Regions from separate parts of the Heyndrickxia sp. MSNUG genome, predicted to be linked through region 2. Evidence: predicted binding sites of a transcription regulator. Region 2 holds the regulator's gene; each other region holds the start of a gene.
The links. The regulator Rex, encoded in region 2, represses fermentation and respiration genes when NADH is low (regulators of the CRP and FNR family bind a similar motif). The targets are predictions, from matches to a motif close to TTGTGAAATATTTCACAA.
Positions count from the first base shown of each region.

Region 1: pflB (formate C-acetyltransferase) is a predicted target of Rex. The motif match lies at 2,022-2,039, and genes of this name have one in related genera.
Region 3: hcp (hydroxylamine reductase) is a predicted target of Rex. The motif match lies at 3,622-3,639, and genes of this name have one in related genera.
Region 4: AABM38_RS14210 (formate/nitrite transporter family protein) is a predicted target of Rex. The motif match lies at 3,922-3,939, and genes of this name have one in related genera.

Region 1 covers NZ_CP150978.1:2,852,575-2,858,711, reverse strand. Annotated here, with positions in the region: gene pflB (formate C-acetyltransferase) at 1-1,935, opposite strand, end outside; gene AABM38_RS14285 (cupredoxin domain-containing protein) at 2,276-2,725, opposite strand; gene AABM38_RS14280 (DHH family phosphoesterase) at 2,870-4,093, shown strand; gene AABM38_RS14275 (D-alanyl-D-alanine carboxypeptidase family protein) at 4,372-5,538, shown strand.
Region 2 covers NZ_CP150978.1:245,567-251,703, forward strand. Annotated here, with positions in the region: gene AABM38_RS01395 (ABC-F family ATP-binding cassette domain-containing protein) at 471-2,399, opposite strand; gene moaC (cyclic pyranopterin monophosphate synthase MoaC) at 2,569-3,063, shown strand; gene AABM38_RS01405 (redox-sensing transcriptional repressor Rex) at 3,091-3,747, shown strand; gene AABM38_RS01410 (YdiK family protein) at 3,778-3,978, opposite strand; gene AABM38_RS01415 (lysostaphin resistance A-like protein) at 3,982-4,713, opposite strand; gene groES (co-chaperone GroES) at 5,146-5,430, shown strand; gene groL (chaperonin GroEL) at 5,485-6,137, shown strand, end outside.
Region 3 covers NZ_CP150978.1:3,044,254-3,050,390, forward strand. Annotated here, with positions in the region: gene AABM38_RS15290 (DEAD/DEAH box helicase) at 1-1,188, opposite strand, end outside; gene AABM38_RS15295 (Crp/Fnr family transcriptional regulator) at 1,503-2,192, shown strand; gene hcp (hydroxylamine reductase) at 2,260-3,561, opposite strand; gene AABM38_RS15305 (Hsp20/alpha crystallin family protein) at 3,792-4,265, shown strand; gene AABM38_RS15310 (YppG family protein) at 4,295-4,840, opposite strand; gene AABM38_RS15315 (YppF family protein) at 5,034-5,231, shown strand; gene AABM38_RS15320 (YppE family protein) at 5,286-5,663, opposite strand; gene AABM38_RS15325 (hypothetical protein) at 5,778-6,032, opposite strand.
Region 4 covers NZ_CP150978.1:2,839,293-2,845,429, reverse strand. Annotated here, with positions in the region: gene AABM38_RS14225 (SCO family protein) at 1-305, opposite strand, end outside; partial or broken gene AABM38_RS14220 (helix-turn-helix domain-containing protein) at 508-759, opposite strand; gene AABM38_RS14215 (endonuclease MutS2) at 1,546-3,471, shown strand; gene AABM38_RS14210 (formate/nitrite transporter family protein) at 3,955-4,788, shown strand; gene AABM38_RS14205 (XapX domain-containing protein) at 4,850-5,017, opposite strand; gene AABM38_RS14200 (MFS transporter) at 5,232-6,137, shown strand, end outside.

The DNA.
Region 1 (6,137 bases), 2.2 Mb from region 2:
ATAGCTATATGGTAGTTTTGCGACAGAAGACAGGGAAGCAAGGGTTCCTTTTGTGTCCCGGCCATGCATTGGGTTTGCTCCTGGAGCGAATGGCTCGCCAGCCCTTCTGCCGTCTGGTGTATTTCCAGTTTTCTTACCATATACAACGTTTGAAGTGATTGTAAGAATTGACATTGTATGCAATGAATTGCGGTAAGTTGGGTGCTTGCGCAATTTTTTCATGAAGGTTTTAACAATTTCAACAGCAATGCTGTCAACACGGTCATCGTTGTTTCCGTATTTTGGGAAATCACCCTCAGATACAAAATCAACTGCAATGCCATTTTCATCGCGGATTACTTTAACCTTCCCGTATTTTATCGCGCTTAAGGAATCGGCTACGACACTTAATCCGGCAATTCCTGTTGCCATAGTGCGAAGGACTTCAGTATCGTGGAGCGCCATTTCGATTCTTTCATAGCTGTATTTGTCATGCATGTAATGAATGATGTTCAAAGTGTTGATATAAAGGCCTGCGAGCCATTCCATGACGTTATCGAATTTTGCCATGACTTCGTTATAGTCGAGAACGTCGCTTGTGATCGGGCTGAAACCAGGTGCCACTTGAATTTTGAGCTTCTCATCAACACCTCCGTTGATGGCATAGAGCAATGCTTTTGCAAGGTTTGCTCGTGCACCGAAGAACTGCATCTGTTTACCGATTTCCATTGCTGATACGCAGCAGGCGATACCATAGTCATCGCCGTATTCCGGGCGCATCAGGTCATCATTTTCGTATTGTATTGAGCTAGTTTTAATCGACATTTCCGCACAATACTTCTTAAAGTTCTCTGGAAGGCCAGGAGACCATAAAACAGTCAGGTTTGGTTCCGGAGCAGGTCCCAGATTATCTAATGTACGAAGGAATCGGAAAGAGTTTTTCGTAACAAGTGACTTGCCGCAATGCGCCATGCCGCCGATTGATTCCGTTACCCAGGTTGGGTCACCGCTGAACAATTCATTATAATCAGGTGTTCTTGCGAATTTTACAAGTCGGAGCTTCATGACGAAGTGGTCGACCAATTCCTGTGCTTCTTGTTCAGTCAAAGTGCCGTTTAGCAGGTCGCGTTCAATGAATATGTCCAGGAAGGATGCCACACGGCCAAGGCTCATTGCCGCACCGTTTTGTTCTTTGATTGCAGCTAGATAAGCGAAGTAAATCCACTGAAAAGCTTCTGTTGCGTTAGAAGCCGGCTTAGAAATATCATAGCCATAGCTTTCAGCAAGCTTTTTCAATTCATTTAATGCACGGTATTGTTCTGAGACTTCCTCTCTGAGGCGCATAGTGTCTTCTGTCATGACACTGCTTGTCAAACTGTGGTCTTTCTTCTTTTGCTCCATAAGGAAGTCAACACCATACAGCGCAACACGTCGGTAGTCCCCAATGATGCGTCCTCGTCCATAAGCATCTGGAAGCCCAGTGATGATACCAGCTTTCCGTGCCTGGAGCATTTCCTTTGTATAAACATCGAACACACCCTGGTTATGTGTCTTGCGAAAATCTGTGAAGATTTTTTCAACTTCCTTATTCAGTTCATAACCATATGCTTCACATGAAGCCTTAGCCATGCGGATGCCACCGAATGGCTGCATGGAGCGTTTAAATGGCTGATCTGTCTGGAAGCCAACAACCTTTTCTTTTGCTTTGTCCAGATAACCTGGACCATGAGAGGTGATTGTTGACACGACTTCTGTATCCATTGCCAAAACTCCGCCATTCTCGCGCTCCTGCTTTGTTAATTCCATGACCTGCTGCCATAAAAGGTTTGTTTCCTCAGTGGCTCCTGCCAGAAAGCTTGAATTACCTGTATATTCAGTGTAGTTATTTAAGATAAAATCTCGAACATTGATTTCTTCCTGCCAAGTACCGTTTTTAAAGCCTTTCCACTGTTCCATTTCAAGTCACCTCAGAAGTAATTTTTTATATAACAGTTACCACACTTTCATCATACTACGACTATAACAGTTTTGGTGTGACAATATTGTGAAAAGATGAACAATATGTGAATATCAATAATTAATCCGTTGTAAAAATATTTCCTGAGGAAACTGTATTATATAAATATATGATTTTGTTGGTGCTGTTATATAAAAAGAGGTATGATAACTTATACTATCAGGAAACGTTGCCACTATGGATGTATTGTTTTGTATGTTTTGTGTCAAATTGAGTAGAAGGGGAGATGAAGAAAAAGAAAAAACAGGATGTGGAATCCTGTTCTTAGAAAGGAAGATATTAATCAACCACAATGTAAGCGATCATCGGACCGCTATTTTCTGCTTTAGTGTGTATCATACAAATAAGTCGGTAGGTTCCTTCTTTGTCAAATTGCAGAGGAACGACTGTTTCTTCCCCCTTTTTAACGATCCCTTTAATATCTGTACCTTCAATAATGAATGGGTGTTCCTTACCATTAACCCCTAAAATTTTTAATCGGACTTTTTCTCCTTTTTCAACAAAGATGGTTCCTGGATCCCAACGGTAAGCCTCAATTTCTTTACCATCTTCTGTAGATGATTTAAATTCACCGGTTACCAGGTGAATCTCCCGGATTGTATCTTTTTGCTGGCTAATAGCTGGAGTGGCATCAGAGTTGAAGTTCATCCAAAATGATCCGATTATAGCAAGAAGAGCTAGGACACCAACTAAGTATAATGCACTTTTTTTCACAACGAAGAAATGCATATTTTCACCTCCTTTTTTAATATTTATGCTCGTCCATATAAAGAACTTGTCTAAATTTTTCAGGTTTATCGGTGTTTTTTTAAAAGAGAATAGACTGAAACCAGTTAACAAACCATAAATTAGAGAAAATGTAAGGAGGAAGCTATGTACCGTTTATTCACACATAATGATCTGGACGGAGTTGCCTGCGGAATTCTTTTTATGCTTGCTTTTGGAGAAGGAGTGGACATTCGATATAATTCGGTTTCTGGGCTAAACTTTCATGTTGAACGATATTTTGAAAGTATGAATGACAAAATGAAGAGAGAAGATTTATTGTTCATTACTGATCTTTCTGTTAATGATGAGATCGCTGAAAAAATAAATGAATTTGTTTTAGCTGGAGGTAAAGCGAAGCTGATTGACCACCATAAAACAGCTTTGCATTTCAATGATTACCCATGGGGCGATGTTAAAGTGGAGGACCAAAACGGGACGCTCACAAGTGCTGCTTCGCTGGTATATGAATATCTAGTTAATGAGAGCCATTTGCAAAAAAATGGATCAATAGATGAATTTGTAGAACTGGTCAGGCAGTATGATACATGGGACTGGGATATTCTCAAAAATTACAAGGCGAAAAACTTAAATGATTTATTTTTTATGATATCGATAGAAGATTTTGAAGGTCGGATTGTTCCGCGTCTCCAGGCAGGAGAGCATTTTGAATTTGATGAATTCGAGCAAAAACTGCTGGAAATGGAAGAAGATAAAATTGATCGATATATTAGAAGGAAGAAGCGTGAAATTGTACAGATTTACACAAACACAAATGGACTTTATGGAGGGATTGTACATGCTGAATTCTATCATTCTGAATTGGGTAATGAATCAGGAAAAGAATTCCCTCATCTGGATTATATATCCATTATCAATTTGGGTGGCAAGAAAATCAGTTTCAGGACCATACACGACGATGTAGACGTTTCAGCTGTTGCAGGAGAGTTTGGCGGTGGTGGTCACGCAAAGGCGGCTGGATGTTCGATGAACGGTGAAGCATTCACTCGTTACATAAATGAAGCATATCCTCTCGGCCCTATCCGTCAGGATGCAGTCAAAAATGTCTATAACCTTAAGGAATCAAAGAATGGCTGTCTTTATGAAAATCGAGAAAGAGATTTATTCATGATTAATGCTGAAGGGAAGGAATATTTCATTTCGCTAAGCAACAATGATAAATTAGGGCCATACGAGAGTTTTTTTGATGCAGAGCGTCATTTGAAAAGAGAATATAGGGCAGCTCTAGCCAAAGATGAGATATATGTGCCCTATCTTGAATCCAAAGTATTTAATCACGTCAATATTAATGGCCCATCAAGATTTTCTTGATGGGCTTGTATTACTTTGTGGTTCATTACCAGTCCTGTAAGGAGATATCAATCTGTATCTCTAATTTATTGATAGTTTTTGCAATATTCTACTGTTAATTACATTCATAATTAACTCCTTTTTAATCTAATTTTGCCTCTAAGTTCAATGGTATTTTGCTGATTATTCTCTTCAATGCATAGATATTCCATTATTATTAAAATTCAATAACTTTGCAGAAATCTAGTTGGATATTTGCTAAAATTAAATTCGGATACTGGGATAATGGATGTGTTTGAATGAAGAAATGGCTGATATTTTCTATTTTGATCATGTTTGGAATTTTTAACTTAAATGAACCTGTACTTGCTGAAGCTGGTGCCGCTGATCTAACATCGGAGGCTGCTGTATTAATGGACACACAGTCGGGTGCGATACTCTTCGGTAAAAATGAAGAGGTGAAAATGTATCCTGCAAGCCTCACTAAGATTGCTACGGCGATTTATGCAATTGAAAAAGGGAATTTGGATGATCAAGTAATAGTAAGTAAAAAAGTATTTGATATAGACGGAACAAGGGTTTATTTAAATCCAGGTGAGCAAGTGACTTTAAAGAAGCTTATACAGGGTATGTTGATTAATTCTGGAAATGACGCTGCAATGGCAATTGCAATTCATCTGGATGGGACGATGGAAAAGTATTCGCAACATGTTAATGAGTTTCTGGAATCCGAGATAGGTGTAAAGGCGACACATTTTGTAAATCCGCATGGTTTATTCGATGAGGATCATTATACGACGGCTAAGGATTTAGGGATAATCCTGAATTATGCGATGAAAAACGAGGATTTTCGCGAAATCTTTGGAACAAAACAGATGAAATGGGATGGAGAATCCTGGGACACAACTCTTTTGTCTCACCATCGGATGCTGAAAGGAGAAATCCCCTATCCAGGAGTTACCGGAGGAAAGACGGGATTTGTTGACCAGTCCAAGCAAACATTGGCGACTACTGCAGAAAATGGGCCGCTTAAATTAACTGCAATCCTGTTGAAATCAGAATATAAAAAGAAAATTTACGATGACACAATTAAGCTGTTTGATTATGGATTCTCGAATTTTAAGTCCTCTCAGGTTAAAAAGGGGGAAGTATTCACAAGCGGCAAACGGCAATTCACATATAGCGCGGATACTTTCTTGACTGATCCAATTGATGAAGGCAATAGAACTGTTGACTCAAATGGAGTTTTGAATATCGAAAATAGAGAAGGTAAGGTTATTCAAACCGTTGAACTGAAGCCGATAATTAAGAAAAAACTAGAAGTAAAGAATACTGCTCAAAAGGCAGAACAGAGCGGGGTATTGTCACTTAACTCTATTGTAGGCGGTATATTGCTTTTGTTTGCTGTCGGTGTTTTGGTATTGAACCGAAAACAAAAAAGAAATAGAAGGTATCGAAGCAGGTAATCATGGCCTGCTTTTTTATTTTGGCTGTTTTTTAAAAGATTGTTGTTTTGATAGCAAAACAATTATAAATTAGTTGATTGAGCACGGGTCCGAGAACAACTCCATAAGGAAAAAGCAGGACGAGTTGTTATGAGAAGACGTCCGAGAACAACTCGAAGAGAAAAAAGCGCGATGAGTTGTTATGAGGAAAGGTCCGAGAACAACTCGAAGAGAAAAAAGCGGGACGAGTTGTTATGAGGAAAGGGCCGAGAACAACTCGAAGAGAAAAAAGCGGGACGAGTTGTTATGAGGAAAGGTCCGAGAACAACTCGAAGAGAAAAAAGCGCGATGAGTTGTTATGAGAAGACGTCCGAGAACAGCTTGAAGAGAAAAAAGCGCATCGAGTTGTTATGAGGAAAGGCCCGTGAACAATTCAATGAGGAAAAAGCAGGAACTTGAGTTTTTCAGCATTCTTCCACGCGGAAAGCGAGCATCCTTACGTTTGAATCAACCCTACTCTAAAAGCAACAATGTTTACGAATCCAGCCTTTATTTTCATCAGAAATGATTTCTCTCATAAGACAAGATTGTAAGGGGGATGTAACAATTAATTAACCATC
Region 2 (6,137 bases):
GTCTCTGGATAAGCCATAAATCAATCTTTCTTATGTGAATAACTTTGTGAACAAAAAGTCCCGGAATTCATCTGGGACCTTTTTTGTGGATTAATTTAAATTTTTTATTAAATGGCGAGGTTTTTTTAATATGAAATCTAGTAAATCTAGTGCTTCCTTAAAATCTCTAATGCTGATCGTTAATTAAAATAGTTGAGTATCCAATGGATCAATAAAGATTGATTGACTAAGTGGTTTCATTTTTTTGCCATAGTGGTGGGGTTATTGGCGGAAATGACATTTATTTGGAGGAAATCTAATTAATTCGGCGAAAACTAGTAAATTTAGCGATAAACCAATTAATTTGGTTTCAAACTATATTGGCGAACTCAGAAGAATTTTTCCAGCGACACCGAATTTCTCATTTATATGCAAATAAAAACCGGGCGACAACTCGCCGCCCGGCATAGACTCTTTCTATCTGTACTCTCTTAAGCCAACTCTGTCCATTCTTCCATCAATACCTCAAGCTTCTCTTTGGCCGTTTCGATTTTGTTGTTAATATCGGCTGCTTTTTCGTGATCTTGGAAGACATCAGGATCACATAAGAGTTCTTCGTATTCAGCGACCTCCACTTCAAGCTGTTCGATCGCTGCTTCGACTTCCTCCATACGCCGTTTGCGCTGGCGTTCCAGCTTTTTAGATTCTTTATCCTGCTGATAGGAGTTTTTATCTTGTTTAGAAGTGTCGACAGCACTGCTTGAAGCTTTTGAAGACTGTTCTGCGAGTGCTTTCAGTTCTTCCTGTTCGAGCTTTTTCTCGAGGTAATAATCATAATCACCCAGGAACTCGGTTGCGCCATCGCGGTCGAGCTCAATGACCTTTGTGGCGATTCTGTTGATAAAATAACGGTCGTGCGAAACGAACAGGATTGTGCCCGGGTAATCGATCAGTGCATTTTCCAGCACTTCCTTGCTGTCCAAGTCCAAGTGGTTCGTGGGCTCGTCAAGAATCAGGAAGTTGGATTTTTGCATCATCATCTTGGCGAGTGCCAGACGTGCTTTTTCACCGCCGCTGAGCGTTGAAACGATTTTTGATACATCGTCGCCTGAGAAGAGGAAATTGCCGAGAACCGTGCGAATTTCTTTTTCCGGCTTAAGTGGATATTCGTCCCAAAGCTCGTTTAGTACCTTTTTATTTGAGCTTAGCTCAGCTTGTTCCTGATCATAATAACCGATCGATACGTTTGAACCATAGTGGATGCTGCCAGTGATTGAAGGTAGCTTTTCAACGATTGTCTTCAGCAAGGTTGATTTGCCGACACCATTTGGTCCAACTAAGGCAGTGCTATCACCGCGAGATAGATTGAATGAGATATTTTCCGAAACGACGTCATCGCTATATCCTACAGCGAGTGTATCAGCCTTTAGGACATCATTTCCGCTTTGGCGTTCAATCTGAAAACTGAAGGAAGCGGATTTTTCATCGCCAAGCGGCTTGTCCATCCGGTCAATCTTTTCAAGCTGTTTCCTGCGGCTTTGAGCTCTTTTAGTAGTGGAAGCGCGCGCCAGGTTTCGCTGGATGAAGTCCTGGAGCTTTGAAATCTCATCCTGCTGCTTTTCAAAAAGCTTCATATCCCGTTCATAGTTTTCAGCTTTTTGATTTAAGTAAGAGCTGTAGTTCCCCGGGAATTTTGCCAGCTGATGGCGGGAAATTTCATATACCTGATTAACGACTTTATCAAGGAAGTAACGATCATGGGAAACAATAAGGATTGCGCCATCATAACCCTGAAGGTATTTTTCCAGCCAAGAAAGAGTGTCGATATCAAGGTGGTTTGTCGGTTCATCCAGAATTAAAATATCCGGGCGGGTCAAAAGGAGCTTAGCTAGAGCAAGCCTTGTTTTTTGGCCTCCGCTTAATGTGGATATTTTTGTAGAGTAATCAAAGGAATGGAAGTTCAGGCCATGGAGCACGGAGCGGATGTCGGCTTCATATTGATAACCGCCTTGCTCCTTGAACTGGACCTGCAAAAGATCATATTCTTTGAGAACTCTGTCATATTCAGTCTGGTTTGTCAGTATGTCAGGGTCCGACATTTTTTCCTCAAGCCGGCGCAGGTCTTTTTCCATGGAATGCAGATGGTTAAAAACGCCAAGCATTTCTTCCCAGATGCTTTTTTCGGATTCGAGACCGGTATTCTGTGCCAGGTATCCGATCGTCGTCCCTTTAGGGCGGATGATTTCGCCGCTGTCATGCGCCTCGTGCCCGGCGATAATCTTCAGCAGGGTCGATTTCCCTGCTCCGTTGCGGCCAACTAAAGCAACACGGTCATGGGTCTGTATTTCAAACTTTATATTCGATAAAATAAGATCAGCAGCGAAATATTTTGTCAGCTGATTAACTTGTAATAAGATCATTATTATTCACCTCTATTGCCTTAGAGATAGTGTAACCCATTCACATAAGCTCGGCAATATATGAAACCCACCAAAGACAAGGAATGACAAGGAATTTGTGAACTCAGCAACAAAGTTCACACACAACTTTGTGAAAATAGTGTATCATTTGGTTGAAGGGAGCATGAACATGGCAGAATTTACTCATTTTAACGAAGAAGGCAGAGCAAAAATGGTGGACGTCAGCGATAAATCTGAGACGGTCCGCACGGCAATCGCCCATTCAAGTATAATTGTGAATGAAGATATATATATAAGAATCACAGAAAATAAGATGAAAAAAGGGGATGTGCTGGCTGTTGCACAGGTAGCGGGCATCATGGCGGCCAAGAAGACGTCGGAAATCATTCCAATGTGTCATCCACTTCCATTAACAGGCATTGACCTTAGCTTCGAATGGGAGCAAAATGGAAATGACTATATTTTAAATATTACCGCATCTGTAAAAACAAAAGGGAATACAGGGGTGGAAATGGAAGCGTTAACAGCAGCTTCAGCATGTGCGCTGACTGTTTATGATATGTGCAAGGCCGTTGACAAAGGCATGGTGATCGGCAAGACGTATTTAGTCGAAAAAACCGGCGGGAAAAATGGCGATTTTAAGAGAGATGAGAAGCTTAAATAGAAATTTTGATTGGGTGGAGGATGGAGAATGATGAACGAACCTATGAAAATACCGCAGGCAACCGCAAAACGCTTGCCGCTTTATTACCGTTTCTTATTGAACTTACATTCTTCAGGTAAACAAAGAGTTTCATCTGCAGAGTTAAGTGAAGCGGTAAAAGTGGATTCAGCGACAATCAGAAGGGATTTTTCTTATTTTGGAGCCTTAGGTAAAAAGGGGTACGGCTACAATGTGAATTATCTCCTGACATTTTTCCGAAAGACACTTGATCAGGACGAGCTTACAAAAGTGGCACTGATCGGGGTCGGAAATCTTGGAACAGCATTTTTGAATTATAATTTCTCAAAAAATAATAATACGAAAATCGAAATTGCCTTTGATGTAGATGAGGCAAAAGTAGGCACCGTTATGGGTGACGTGCCTGTGTATCACATGGATGAGCTGGACAAAAAAGTTGTCGAGGAAGGGATTCAGGTGGCCATTCTTACCGTGCCGTCTGCGGTAGCCCAGCCTATTACAGACCGATTAGTCCAGGCGAATATCAAGGGAATCCTGAATTTTACGCCTGCACGATTGAATGTACCGGACTCCATCAGGATTCACCATATTGACCTGTCTGTAGAACTGCAATCATTGATTTATTTCCTAAAGCATTATCCGACCAATACAGACACAGAAGAATGATATGAAAAATAGCCTCTTCGGATGAAGAGGCTATTTTTTCTGGATTTGTTTAAGTTTGAGATGGAGCAGGATCATCCGGATGCCGGAACCGAAGTCGAAGGTCGCGAGCATGACGAGGAGATAAGTGAAAAATCCCCATCCGGTTTCGCTGACATTCTGGATGGCGAAGTAGGTGAACAAGCTGCCTAGCAAGATGTAGACAATGCCTGAAAATAAAGGCGATTGCTTCATAACTTAAAGTCCCCCAATAAAGCTTTGGATTTTTTCTGCTTCTCTTATCATTCTCTCGATATCTTCCCTGAATACGGATTGAAGCAGGACAACGAACGTATTCATTGTGACATGGGCGATGATCGGAACGATGATTCGCTTTGTTTTTACATAAAGGAATGCAAAGGTAAAGCCCATGGCCGAATAAAGGATGACATGCTCGGGCTCCATATGAGCAAGCGCGAAAATCACTGAACTGATCAATGCAGCAAAAAAGAAGTTCATTTTCTTATAAAGGCTTCCGAAGATGATTTTACGGAAGACGATTTCTTCCAAAATCGGCCCGATGATCGAGCTGACGAGAATCACAACCGGGAAGTTCTCAATGAGGTTGATGATCTCTTGAGTATTTTCTGAGCCCATTTCGATTCCGAGCAGCCTTTCAATGCTTGCTGCAAAGGATTGAGCCATCAATGCCAGAAATACACCGGCAACGGCCCATGCAGCCGAGCTTGCTGGCGATGCCATTCCGCGCAAATCTGCCTGCATCTTTGATTCTTTCCGTAAAATAAGCAAAACGATGATCAGTGTCAGTGTAAAGCTAATGACTAGCCAGTAAGGAATCGATAGGGTTTCCATTTCCTTAAGACTCTTGCCCATCCCAGCTCCCACAAAGGCAACGAGCGGAATTCCGACCAGGCTTGAAAGCTGCATGACAATATAGGCGATGATAATGTACCAGTATTCTTTTTTCAATATGAAAACTCCTTTTAGGCCGTTTCGTAAACATAATGACTTTATATACGTTTTATTATGATAAAAGTTCCATAATGCTATCTCTCCATTTTACTAGTAAGCAGCTTGAAAGTTCAAATTGTAGGATGCTTGCTAAAAAAATGGTTAGATTTCCGCAGAAGCCGCATACTCTTTAAGGTGGCTTTTTTTTAAACAAGCTTAAATTAAAATTCGGAGAAAATTGTCGTCGAATATTGTGGAACGGGAACGAAAAATAGTCCTTGCTGTCACTGGATTCCTGCCCAGGGACCTAATATAAATTTTATAAAAAAAATTGGACTTCATGCTTGCAAAAAAAATGGAGATTCATTAATATATAAATTGTGTTAGCACTCGAATGAGGAGAGTGCTAATAAATAATAATCTACATATAATTTGAGGAGGTTGATTCACTTGATCAAGCCATTAGGTGATCGCATTATTATTGAGCTTGTTGAGTCTGAAGAAAAAACTGCAAGCGGTATCGTTTTACCCGACACAGCGAAAGAGAAACCTCAAGAAGGTAAAGTCGTAGCTGTTGGTACTGGACGTGTCCTTGAAAACGGAGAGCGCGTGGCACTTGAAGTTGAAGTTGGCAACCGCATTATCTTCTCAAAATACGCAGGTACAGAAGTAAAGTACCAGGGAACTGAGTACCTAATCTTGCGTGAAAACGACATTCTTGCTGTAGTGGAATAATAGCTGCTTAAAGACAGTACGTATATAACACAAATTTGAGGAGGGTTTTATACAATGGCAAAAGACATTTTGTTCAGTGAAGAAGCACGCCGCGCGATGCTTCGCGGGGTTGACGCTCTTGCAAATGCAGTAAAAGTTACTCTTGGACCTAAAGGACGCAATGTGGTTCTTGAGAAGAAATTCGGTTCACCACTTATCACAAATGATGGTGTGACAATCGCGAAAGAAATCGAACTTGAAGATGCTTTCGAAAACATGGGTGCTAAGCTTGTTGCTGAAGTAGCAAGCAAGACTAACGACGTTGCTGGTGACGGAACGACTACTGCAACGGTTCTTGCTCAAGCTATGATCCGTGAAGGTCTTAAGAACGTAACTGCTGGTGCTAACCCAATGGGCATCCGTAAAGGTATGGAAAAAGCTGCAGTAACTGCAGTTGAAGAGTTAAAGGCAATTTCAAAGCCAATCGAAGGCAAAGCTTCAATCGCTCAAGTAGCTTCTATCTCTGCTGCTGACGAAGAAGTTGGCCAATTGATCGCAGAAGCAATGGAGCGCGTTGGCAACGACGGCGTAATCACAATTGAAGAATCTAAAGGCTTCACAACAGAATTAGACGTTGTAGAAGGTATGCAGTTCGACCGCGGATATGCATCTCCTTATATGGTAACTGATTCTGATAAGATGGAAGCAGTTCTTGAAAATCCGTATAT
Region 3 (6,137 bases), 2.1 Mb from region 2:
CTCTCCGTGCCTTCTGCCAGCCCTGCCAGCCTGCTGCCATGCACTCGCGATTGTTCCCGGGTACCCGTTCATTATGCATACCTGAAGCTGTCCGATATCGACTCCTAGTTCAAGCGCATTCGTGCTGACAACACCGTATATATCGCCAGATCTTAGACCCTTTTCAATTTCACGCCTTTCAGAAGGCAGATACCCTCCTCTATAGCCCCGGATCGCTTTTGGTCCGAGCTTATGCTTGACTAGTTCCTGGAGATAGGTCAGCAGTATTTCAACTCTGACTCTGCTGCGAGCAAAAACGATTGTCTGAATTTTATTTTTCAAGAACTCTCCTGCAAGACGTCTGGTTTCAAGTGTAGCACTCCTGCGGACGTTAAGCGGTATATTTACGACAGGCGGGTTGTAAAACAAGAAATGCTTCCTTCCTGAAGGTGCGCCGTTGTTGTCGATCAGGACCATATCCTTTTCAGTCAGTCCTTCAGCAAGTTCCAGTGGGTTGGCAATTGTTGCTGATGTGCAGATAAAAACTGGATCACTGCCATAATAATGGCAGATTCTCTTCAGCCTTCTGATCACATTCGCCACATGGCTGCCGAATACTCCCCGGTAAATATGCAATTCATCGATTACAACATATTTTAAGTTTTCAAAGAGCGACACCCACTTTGTATGGTGCGGAAGAATCGCTGAATGGAGCATATCAGGATTCGTGATGACAATATGGCCCGCCCTCCTCACCTTTTGGCGGATGTTTGATGGTGTATCACCATCATATGTATAACTATTGATCGAAAGCTCAGCCTCCTGGATCAATTCATTGATTTCACTTTTCTGGTCCTGTGCCAGTGCTTTAGTAGGAAACATGTATAGTGCTCTTGCATTAGGATCATTTATGATCGACTGGATCACCGGAAGGTTATAGCAAAGCGTTTTTCCTGAAGCCGTTGGAGTAACCGCAACAATACTCTGTCCACCCATGATTTGCTCATAAGAAGACCTCTGGTGAGTGTAAAGCCGAGAAATGCCTCGTCTCTCCAAAGCATTTTTCAATATTTCACTTAAATCCTCTGGCATCTCATCAGTCTGAGCCTCTTTTTCCTCTATCGTATGCCAATGGACTATATTTCTCTTAACAGATTCACCGACTTTTAATTCTGTTAAAATCTCTTGCAAACTTTTACGCACTTTCATTTCGTTCACCTCGTTATTCCTATTTTAGCGAATAAACGTTCGTTGCAAAAGAAAAATGATAAATAATTGTTACTGCTATTTTTTGGTACAGAATTTTGAATTGATATTCCAGTTATTTTCCGCATACTTCTGCATTTCAGGGAGTGATTTCCGTGAAAAGACCCCTTTCAATATGAAATGACAATGCCAAGTGTTTGTTGTATGTTAGACTGTGGTAAACGTGCTTGTTAATTCCAAATAAAGATTAACCATTCACTCAGTCTTTTGTTAAAATAGTATGAGATAAATAAAGTATCAACAATGGAGTGTTTCTTTTGAATAAAATAGATATTAAAAAAGTGCTTTCAGGCTTCTCGCTTTTCAGAGACCTGGATGATCAAGATTTAGAAAAAATTGTTGAAATATCGATTACTCGGGAATGGAAGAAAAACAGCCATGTATTCCTTCAGGGAGATCCGCTTGAAAATGTATATTTTATTAATGAAGGGAAAGTAAAGGTTTACAAAAGCGATGCCAATGGACGGGAGCAGATTGTTGCAATTCTAAAAAAAGGAGAAATGTTCCCACATGTTGGCTTTTTCCGCAAAGGCGGTTATCCTGGCTATTCAGAAGTGTTAGAGCATGCGAGCCTTGTAGTCGTGCCTATTTCTCAGTTCGAGAAGGTCCTTGTAGAGAATCCTCATTTGAGTATTAAAGTATTTAAAGTGCTTGGAGAAAAAATTGTTGACCTGCAGGAAAGACTTGAGGCACAAATTTTGAATAACACATACGAACAAATCGTGAAACTGCTGTTAAGGCTTGGAGAGCTGCACGGAGAAAAGCAGGAAAACGGCAAAATAGTTTTAAAGTCCGATTTTACAAATAAAGATTTGGCAAACATGATTGGAACGACTAGGGAAACAGTAAGCAGGACCCTAACCAAAATGAAGAAGGATGGGCTAATTTTTAACGACCATCATGGAAATATGATTTTGGATACTGGGTTATTGAATGAACTTATTTAATGGACTGCTTCTTCAAGAATACACAAACCCGCTGCACTAATGCAGCGGGTTTTTTTATTATATTCTTTTATTCTGTCTTGCTTAATTGCATCATTGTTTCCATATCTTCCTGAGCTGTTGTAATCAGTTTCAAATTAAAGGTATCCTGAAGCACCTGCATCACACCTTCAGAAATGAACTCAGGCGGCTTTGGTCCAATACGGATATCCTGAATGCCCAAGCTGAACAGTCCCAAAAGGATGGCTACTGCTTTTTGCTCGAACCAGGACAGCACGATGCTCACTGGAAGTTCATTCACATCACATTCAAAAGCGTCTGCTAACGCTTTAGCAATCTTAACGGTGGAAACCGAGTTATTACATTGACCGAGGTCAATGTATCTTGGAATATCCGTACCCGGAACGACTCCGTAATCAACATCGTTAAAACGGAACTTACCGCATGAAGTAGTCAGAATTACTGCCTCCGGAGGAAGCGATGTTGCAAGCTCACGGTAGTATTCGCCACCTTTTCCTGGCGCGTCGCAGCCTGCTATGACGAAAAAGCGTTTTATCTTTCCCTCTTTCACTGCCTGGATGACTTCCGGTGCGAGACCTAGCACCGTTTCGTGATGGAAACCTGTTACTAACGTTTCTTCAGAGTCCATATTGGCTTCTGGAAGCTCCATTGCTTTTTCAATCAACAAGGTGAAATCATCATTTTCAATTTTCCTTACATTTTCAAGCCCTGCCACTTCGTATGTAAACATACGGTCAGCGTAGGACCCTTTAATTGGCATAACGCAGTTTGTTGTCGCCAGAATCGCACCTGGGAATTTTTCAAACAGCCGGCGCTGGTCAAACCATGCCTTCCCGATGTTCCCTTTAAGGTGCGGATATTTTTTCAATGCTGGATAGCCATGGGCAGGCAGCATCTCTGAGTGAGTATAAATATTAATGCCTTTTCCTTCTGTTTGTTTAAGCAGCTCCTCAAGGGCGAATAAATTATGCCCTGTTACAACGATGCACTTTCCTTCAATCTTATTCTGGCTTACACGAACCGGCTGTGGAATGCCCAAACGGCTAGTATGAGCTTCATCAAGCATTTCCATTACACGCACTGCTGATTGGCCAACTTTCATAGCCATATCTATATGCTCCTGAACATTGAAGTTGGAATTAGTCAATGTCATATAAAGTGCTTCGTGAGTTGTTGCGTCTACAAACGGGTCTGTATGTCCAAGCTGGTTAGCATGTGTCCTGTATGCTGCAATCCCTTTTAAGGCAAAAATAATTGTATCCTGCAGGCTTGCAATTGTTTCATCTTTTCCGCAAACTCCTACGACTTTACAGCCGCCAGTTGGTGTCTGTTCACATTGGTAACAAAACATGTGTATACCCCTCTTCTGCTTAATTTACTGTTTCAGCATACAAAGGAACACAAAATGGTTATGTGACCTAAATCACACTAAAGGCATTTTTCACAAAGTGTTCATAAAACAATTGCGGAAAACAGATAATCATCACCTTTTGGTTTTAAAAGATCATGCAGGAAAGTGAACAAGGACATTCCGTCCCTCATATTCTATTATAAGATACTTGCAGAGGAGGAAGAGACACGATGGCACCTAACCATCCTGATCGCCCAAAAAGACATGAAGCCCTAGAACAATGGTTTAAATCAATGAATCATATCATGCAGGAAAAACCTGTAAAAGGAATATTGCAAAGTATTGATGATTTCTTCAAACAGCCCTTCCCCTATTCCCCAATTCATATTGACTTATATGAAACAGACACAGAATATGAGGTAACAGCTGAATTGCCTGGTATTAAAAAAGATCAGATTTCCATCGACGTGATCAACAATTCGTTGACGATAACTGTAAATAAATCTGAGTCGTCTACAGAAGTGAACGATATCAATCAATCACAGAGACACAGGTCCTCAATGCAAAAGTCAAGCAGGACTATACCCTTTTCACAGCCTATTAACGAGAGGAAAATACGGGCTTCCTATATCGATGGGCTGCTCAAAATAAAAATTGCTAAGAAACCAGGCAAGAAAATAGATATTATAATAGATCAAGACTAAAAAAAGCAGGCAATCGCCTGCTTTTGCTTTTACACTTTAAACATTCCGCCGAGCCCTTTAACCAAAGACGATACCTGAGTCACCGCATTCATCATCTGACCTGCAGTGTCTACCATCTTATTGACATCAAGATTTCCGTCCTGGCTTTTAAATGAATTCATGATGGATTGCAATCCTGATGGCTGCTTTGGCATAAATGCCTGCTGTGGATAAGGATTGTAATTTTGAAAATCAGCCTGCTGGCTGTAGTATCCATAAATCGGGTCATCCTCTGGCTGGAGCGGATTTTGAAAAAGCATTTTTGAATAATTATTCTTTGGTTGGGCAATTGAATATTGCTGGTTCCATTGAGGATTTCCCTGCATATATGGATTGGTTGGGTATTCCTGCTGTATATATTGATTATGCCAATTTCCCTGTATGCTGTTCCATTGAGGGTTTACATATTGTTGAGGGTACGGCTGCTGCCGGTTCAAACCTTGAATGGTTCCATTCCAATTATTAGATCCTTGATAATATTGATTTTCCCAAAACTGTTGCTGATAGGCATGCGTCTTGTTCCTGCGGCCAAACATGGGCGAACATCCTCCTCCATAGATTCATTACTATATCCTATGATGTAGTCGCCCAGATGGTGATAGAGATTGGAAATGCCTACCGCTTTTGTCTAAACATGAAATTAATTGTCGGAAGTTTAAATTTTTGAAAAATAAATGACAATTCAATTTTCATGATACGATGAAATCAAATGATGGAGGAGGATGAAAGATGAACGTTCACGAACTTAAAAATCTCTTTGCCCAAACAAAAGAATACACTCCGGAACATGTGAATGAATTGCTCGATTTCACAAAAAAATCGTATATTCAAAATGAAATAACCATTAATGAATACCGGAACCTTGTTCGTGAGCTGGAACTACAAGGAGCCTTCATTCCAGAAGATCAGAAAGAGTTTTCTATTTAATTATAAAATTTAAAGCTGACTCAAAAGGCCATTGAATGAGACCTTCTGAGTCAGTTATTTTATTTGTGTAACTTTCTCTACAGCCAATATCAGACTTTGCAAAATAAACTCGACAGACTGAATTTGGTCAAGAAACCTCTTCCTGCTGGTTTCCGGAAAAAATGCTTGGACAGAAATTACCTCTATATAATCAGCTGCGGTTTCGATTTGACTTGAATGGAGATTTTTAGGTTTATGCTCAATAACCCAATTCGTCGCTGCTTCTTTCCAAAGTATTGCAGTCTCTTTCACCTCGTCTGCAAAAGGCTTAACCTCTGTATGGAAATCCCCCCTGGTGCCTTCCTGTTTTGAAAACTCATATCGCCTTAGAGCGCTCTCTGAATAATTGATCAATTTTTCAGATAATTCTATTATTTGCTGGTGCTGATCCATTTTTTATTCCTGCTTTCTTTAAATTAACCGATTGTTATAAATATGGAGACCAAATAAAAAGTAGCCTATTCATAAATGAAAGCTACTTTAGATTGCATTTTATTCTATTATATATTAAAAACCTAATTCAAGTTTTAAACCTTTTGTATCAGTTATCAACGGAGCGTTGCTGTATTTATAGGCTGATAAGTCCTTTTCAAGTCCATCGAGTACAAGTTCAATTTTCTCCAGCCGCTCTGTCTGAGCAATGCACATGTCTGATCTAATTCCAGTCAGTGTATCTTGTAAATTGGCATCAGCGACTTCCAGGTTATGAATCATATCCGTCAATACCCCTAAAATTTGTTTCTTTTCGATTCCTGCTCTCATACACAATCTCTCCTAACATTGATTAATTTTAAGGTCTGTCAGATGAAGTCCTGGCGGCACTAATTCGAATAGAAAAAAATAAAATATATAACTCATCACGTTCTT
Region 4 (6,137 bases), 2.3 Mb from region 2:
GGATCAATAGTCACGGTGACAAACTGTACTTTATCGCCAAAGACTCCCTCTTGGACTAAATCTTTCCTCAGTAAATTCATCTTTTGTGTAGTCGTTGGGCAAATATCAGGGCAGTGGGTATAAATAAACTCTACAAGTTTGATTTTTTTAGTGTGTTCCCCGAAAGTATAATTCTTCTCACCCATTGTAACGAGCGTAATGTCGTCTGGAATCTTAGCATTGGCATCCCTTATTAGGAAAAAGGAAATGCCAGCTGTGATCCCTATTAGCACGATAAGCGAACTGATGATATATATTTTTTTCATAACACAAACCTCCCCCTTATAAGATATAAGAATCGTAAGGAAAATCATATGGACATTGTGTGAACTATGTTAAATAGGAAAGTTTGCATTAACATAATTTACATTATGAGGCTACTTTCAGCCATAAACTTTTTTGTAATTAGATATTAGTCTTGAAAAGAATAAAGGTACTCGCCGAAAGGAAATTGTATAACATGGATGTTTAGTCTATGTTGCAAAACTCAACTGGACAATTTTCACATCCAATCTCCTGTTTTAAAAATTGCAGGTTGTGATGGATGATTCTTTTTCGATTAATGGAAAGGATTTTTTCCTCCCGTAAATCTCCAATCATACGGCTTACACTTTCCCTGGCAGTTCCACAATAATTAGCCAGATCCTGATTAGTGATTGGAACATTTATGCAGATGCCATCCTCTTTTTTAATGCCGTAGCTATTGCTAAGCCGGATGAGGCGCTTCTTGGCCTTCTCTAAATGAAAAATTTCCTTTTTTATATTTTACGATCTTTTCAGAAACATTTAATAGTTCGTTTATTTCATAAGAAAATCTCTTATGGTCATTATTTCCGGCCACACCATCCCCACCATTGCAGTCCTTTGTTTAACTTTATTTATATGAAATATAAACATCAGGTCAACAGGGAAAATGTGAACAAATTTTAATCCGCTTTTTTGATAAAGGTTTTAGTAAAAACAAACTTAAATTGGGCATGCCATAAAAGGTAAATATCATGAATCTGGTTGACTTTACATTTTTTAGGAGTTATTCTAATGAAGAAAAGATTTTATTTATAAGGAGTATGTTTTATGTTAGGTGTCGTTCTTAACTAATCCGTTAACTTTATACGGTCAATCCGGAATATTTTTAATCATGGCCTTTATAAGGTTTATTTAGCCATGGTTCGGGATTGAGGGTTAAGAACAATGAACATAGTAAAGCATGCTGATATCCATAAGCATAAGCTGTGTACATGTACACAGCTTTTTTTATGGGAAAATGCTGGCGGAAGGATCGCCAGGCATTCTTAAAGCCGCTTTGGACATTGTTCCATGGCGGTTTTTTGCGTTCCATCTATACATTCATCTGCTAATCAGCAATCTTTACCTTTGGCTGTATTAAAGGTAAATGTTGATTGGAGTGGAAGGCAGTCGATTGATGCGGTATCACCGGAAACACCACTGAAAGTGAGTGCCTGGTGTGTAAATCAAATACGGTTTTATTTTAAGGAGGAAAATAAATTGAACGAACAAACATTTAACGTCTTAGGATTTATTAAGATCAAAGAAATGATCTCAAGCTTCGCTATGACAGAGCTTGGGCGCAAAAAAGTGAACGATATGCTGCCTTCTGTGAATGCAAAGCAAATTACCTCCTGGCAGGAGGAATTGGCAGAGGCAATCGAGATCCTGAAAATCAGTTCAAGCGTTCCAATTCATGGTCTTGAGGGTATGGAATTAGTCTTGAAAGGGTTCCATAAAGGGATCCCACTTAGGCCAGACCAGTTAGTCATGCTATTGAATTTTCTTGAAACATGCAATAAAATACGCAGGTTTATGAAGGAAAAGGAATATTGTGCTCCAAGAGTTTCTTCGTATGTTTATGGAATTGAAGAATTGCCTGAGCTGGCAGCAGAGATTCAAAGATGTATCCGAAACGGTCAAATAGATGATTATGCGACTAAAGAGCTTTTAAAAATCCGCAAACAAATAGCAATTCAGGAGGAACGTTTAAAGGAAAGACTTAATCAGGCCCTTAAATCGGGGAAAATGAAACCTTTTTTACAGGAGTCGGTCATAAGCCAGAGAAATGGAAGGTATGTGATCCCGATTAAAAAGGAATACCGGACAAAAGTGAAGGGAGCTGTACTCGATACATCTGCTTCTGGATCGACACTTTTCGTTGAACCAGAAGAAATTGGCGCTTTCCAGGAGCAAATGGGATGGCTATACGCTGAAGAGCAGGCGGAGGTTGAAAAAGTTTTAATATCATTGACTGGTATGGCGGAAGGAAATGAGAAAGAGATTCGCCTTGCCATCGAAACAATGGTCCATTATGATGTGTTATTTTCAAAAGCAAAGTATTGCAGATCGATTGATGCGAAACGGGTCAAAATATATGACGGTTCCATGATCATGTTCAAGGATGCGAGACATCCACTGCTTGGTGACAAAGCAGTCCCGTTAACGATTGAAATTGGTTCCGATTATCAAGCTTTGGTTATAACTGGGCCCAATACTGGTGGTAAGACGGTTTCCATAAAAACAGCTGGATTGCTTGTCTTAATGGCTCAGTGCGGGCTGCATTTGCCTGTTGAAGAGGAAAGTACTTCAGGAATTTTTCATAAAGTCCTTGTCGATATAGGGGATGGACAGAGTATTGAACAGAATCTTAGCACATTCAGTTCAAGAATCGTAAATATCATTGAAATTTTAAAAGAAGCGAATGATAAAACGCTTGTCCTCCTTGATGAACTAGGTTCTGGTACCGATCCAGGCGAAGGTATGGGGCTGGCCACGGCAATCCTTGAAAACCTTAACAACAAAGGCGCAACCTTGTTTGCAACTACTCATTATAGCGAAATAAAAGAATTTGCCGATCAGCATCAAGATTTCATGAATGGATCAATGGAATTTGACCTCGAGACCCTTAAGCCAACATATCGCTTACGGATTGGGGAAGGTGGGGACAGCCAGGCTTTTGCCATTGCCTTAAAGTTAGGCATACATCCAAAATTAATTGAAAGAGCCCATGAAATAACTTATAAGGCAGAAAAAGACTATACTGTCTTATTTGAAGATGACCCTTCTGCCTTAAAAGGGAGGGAACAGCAGATTATAGTGAATAAGCATCAAAGGAGGGGGCCTGCAGCAGAGAAAAAGACGGTAACGCAATATGATATGGGTGATAGTGTACACGTAACCACAATGGGTGAACTTGGAATCATTTATAAAGGACCAGACGTAAATGGGAATTATATTGTCCAGATCAAGAGCGAAAAGATTCAGGTGAATTATAAGCGTCTAAAGCTTAATATTCCTGCAGCAGAACTATATCCGCCCGATTATGATTTCAATATTATCTTTGAATCAAAGCATAACCGTAAACTACTGAACCAGATGGATAAAAAACATTTAGATGGCACTGTTATAAATTATGATGCCTAAGTGGAGAAGCCCTTTTATCAGAGGGCTTTTTCCCATACTTTATCAAACATCTCTTTATTGTCTTTTTCCTATGTTAACAAGAGCGAAAAGGGAAAGACTCATTGAAACATTTGATTTGCGTGGTGCTGATTCGTGGATTCTTATTCAAAGTCCTGTGTTTAAAGCAAGACATGGAAGGCTTAGGGGTATGAGCGCCTGCTGCTAAAATCATCTCACAAGAATGAAAAGCCACAAGTTATACAAAAATAGGCTAAAATAATGAGGGAATCCCCTACATCAGAAAGAATGAAAGTCAGTAAAAGTACTGAAAACAGCATCCATAAACCATTTGAATTCTAAAAGACCGGGGCTGCATCCATTTGAAAACGCTTCAATAATTGTCAAAATTAGTTCATGGCAAAATCTATTAACAAAAGGCAGCTAAAGGTATAAGATTAAGACATAATTTAATTGTGATATTATTCACAAACGGAGGTTTTTCATATGGATGTACAGCCTATCGACCAAGCAGTGAACACTGCACTTAAAAAGATTGGCTATCTGAATGAATCAAAAACGAAGTATATGTTGCGGTCAGCTCTAGCTGGTGTATATATTGGTTTTGGAATCATGGTTTCATATCGGCTGGGTGAATACTTTTATGATTTGCATTCTCCGGGAACTCCAATTGTAAGCTCGATTTTCTTCGGCCTGGCTCTTGTGCTAATTTTATATGGAGGAGCAGAATTATTCACTAGCAATACGATGATGATGACAATCGGTTCATTAAAAAAAGCTACTTCATGGATGGATACGGTAAAAAATTGGATAGCTTGTTATACTGGGAATTTTTTAGGAGCTGTATTTTTTGCTGTAATCATAATGCTTTCAGGCCTATTTTCCTCACCGGAAAAATCCCAGTATATGATGGAAACGGTAAGTATGAAAATGAACACACCGGTTTACCAGTTATTTTTTCGAGCAATACTCTGCAACTGGCTTGTTTGCCTGGCTGTATGGATTCCTTTGCACATAAAAGGAGATGGAGCAAAAATCGGGGTTACGCTGCTGCTTGTCTTTGCATTTGTAGTATCAGGGTTTGAACATAGCATCGCAAATATGGTTTTATTTTCTATCGCCCTTCTTATTCCGCATCCTGAAACAATCAGTCTGGCTTCAGGTTTATATAATCTAGTGCCTGTTACGATAGGGAATATTATCGGCGGAGCATTTTTCGTAGGCTCCATATATATTTACCTTAATACGAAACGTGGAGAAGCTACGAGCAGCAACAGCATTCCATCAGCAAAGCCAATTTTCAGGCAAAAAGCCTTATAATAATAAACAAAAAATCCGCGGATCTCCGTGGATTTTTTTAGCTGTTAAAGCCTTAATAAAATCATTTGAAATAATTCAAAATCCAGTCCCCAGCCAATCCTCCTAAATATACCCCGACAATTCCAAGTACTCCGGCAAGAACTGGCGGCGCTGGCAACGGCAGTTTTAAAAACTTGAAAACAACCCCGACTAATAAACCGGCAAGTAAACTTAACACAACTTCTTTCATAAAATCACCGCCTCATGTAGTGCAAATTGAAATAAACATTAAAATTAATGAGCAGACGTCTGATCACTTCAAAGCAACATTATTTTACCATGACAATCACCAAATGAAAACGCTTTATGTTTTCTTTTATTACCCTTTTATTTCAATACACTATTCTTATATTTAAATAGTGGTAAAATATAACTCTACAATTTGTAAAGTACGGAGGACATTAATGGAAACGCGAGTTAAACGAGATATCATTTCAATGCAAGGCTTCTACCTTTTTGTTTTCTTTGGATTCGGAAGTTTATTTCCTTTATTGAGTGTGTATTTAAGTGAAGTTGAAAATTTGAATGGATATCAAATAGGAATCATTCTGTCCATCGGCCCTGTCATCATGATTTTTTTCCAGCCTTTTTGGGGCATGATTTCGGATATGAAAAATCTTCATAATCGACTGTTGACGTTTACAACCCTAATTACAGGAATTGCTGCACTTGGATATTTATTTTTTGAAAGTTTTTTCTTATTCATTCTCATAGCAATCATTCTTGCATTATTTCAAAGTGCCATTATCCCTTTATCGGATAGCATTTCGTTAAAATATACTAGCAAAGCTGGCTTGAATTATGGAAATATCCGCTTGTTTGGCTCACTTGGCTTCGGTATTGCTGTGTTTATAATGGGGAAATTATCTGAATGGAATCCTCAGGTGATTTTTTATAGTTTTTTCATAACCTTGCTGATTGCAGCAGTTCTTTCTGTTAAAATGCCAAAAGAAGCTGCTGAGACACCTAGTAGAATGCTGGAGGGTATGAAGGAGTTAATGGGAATGAAACGATTCCTTGTGTTCCTTGCTGTGACATTCTTAATTTTCGGGCCAAACCTTGCCAATAACTTTTATTTTAGCTTATTTGTAGAGGATAGAGGAGGAACATACACAGGCATTGGCATTGCATTTTTGATTGCTGTGTTATCCGAAATTCCATTTATGAGAGTGGCAGGCGGTTGGATCAGCAAGTTTGGGTTGCTTCAGGTAGCTTTAATTGCTTCATTAGTATCATTAATAAGATGGATATTTTATTTTACTGAACCAAGTTTAACTCTTATTTATTTCTCGGCAATCATTCAAGGATTT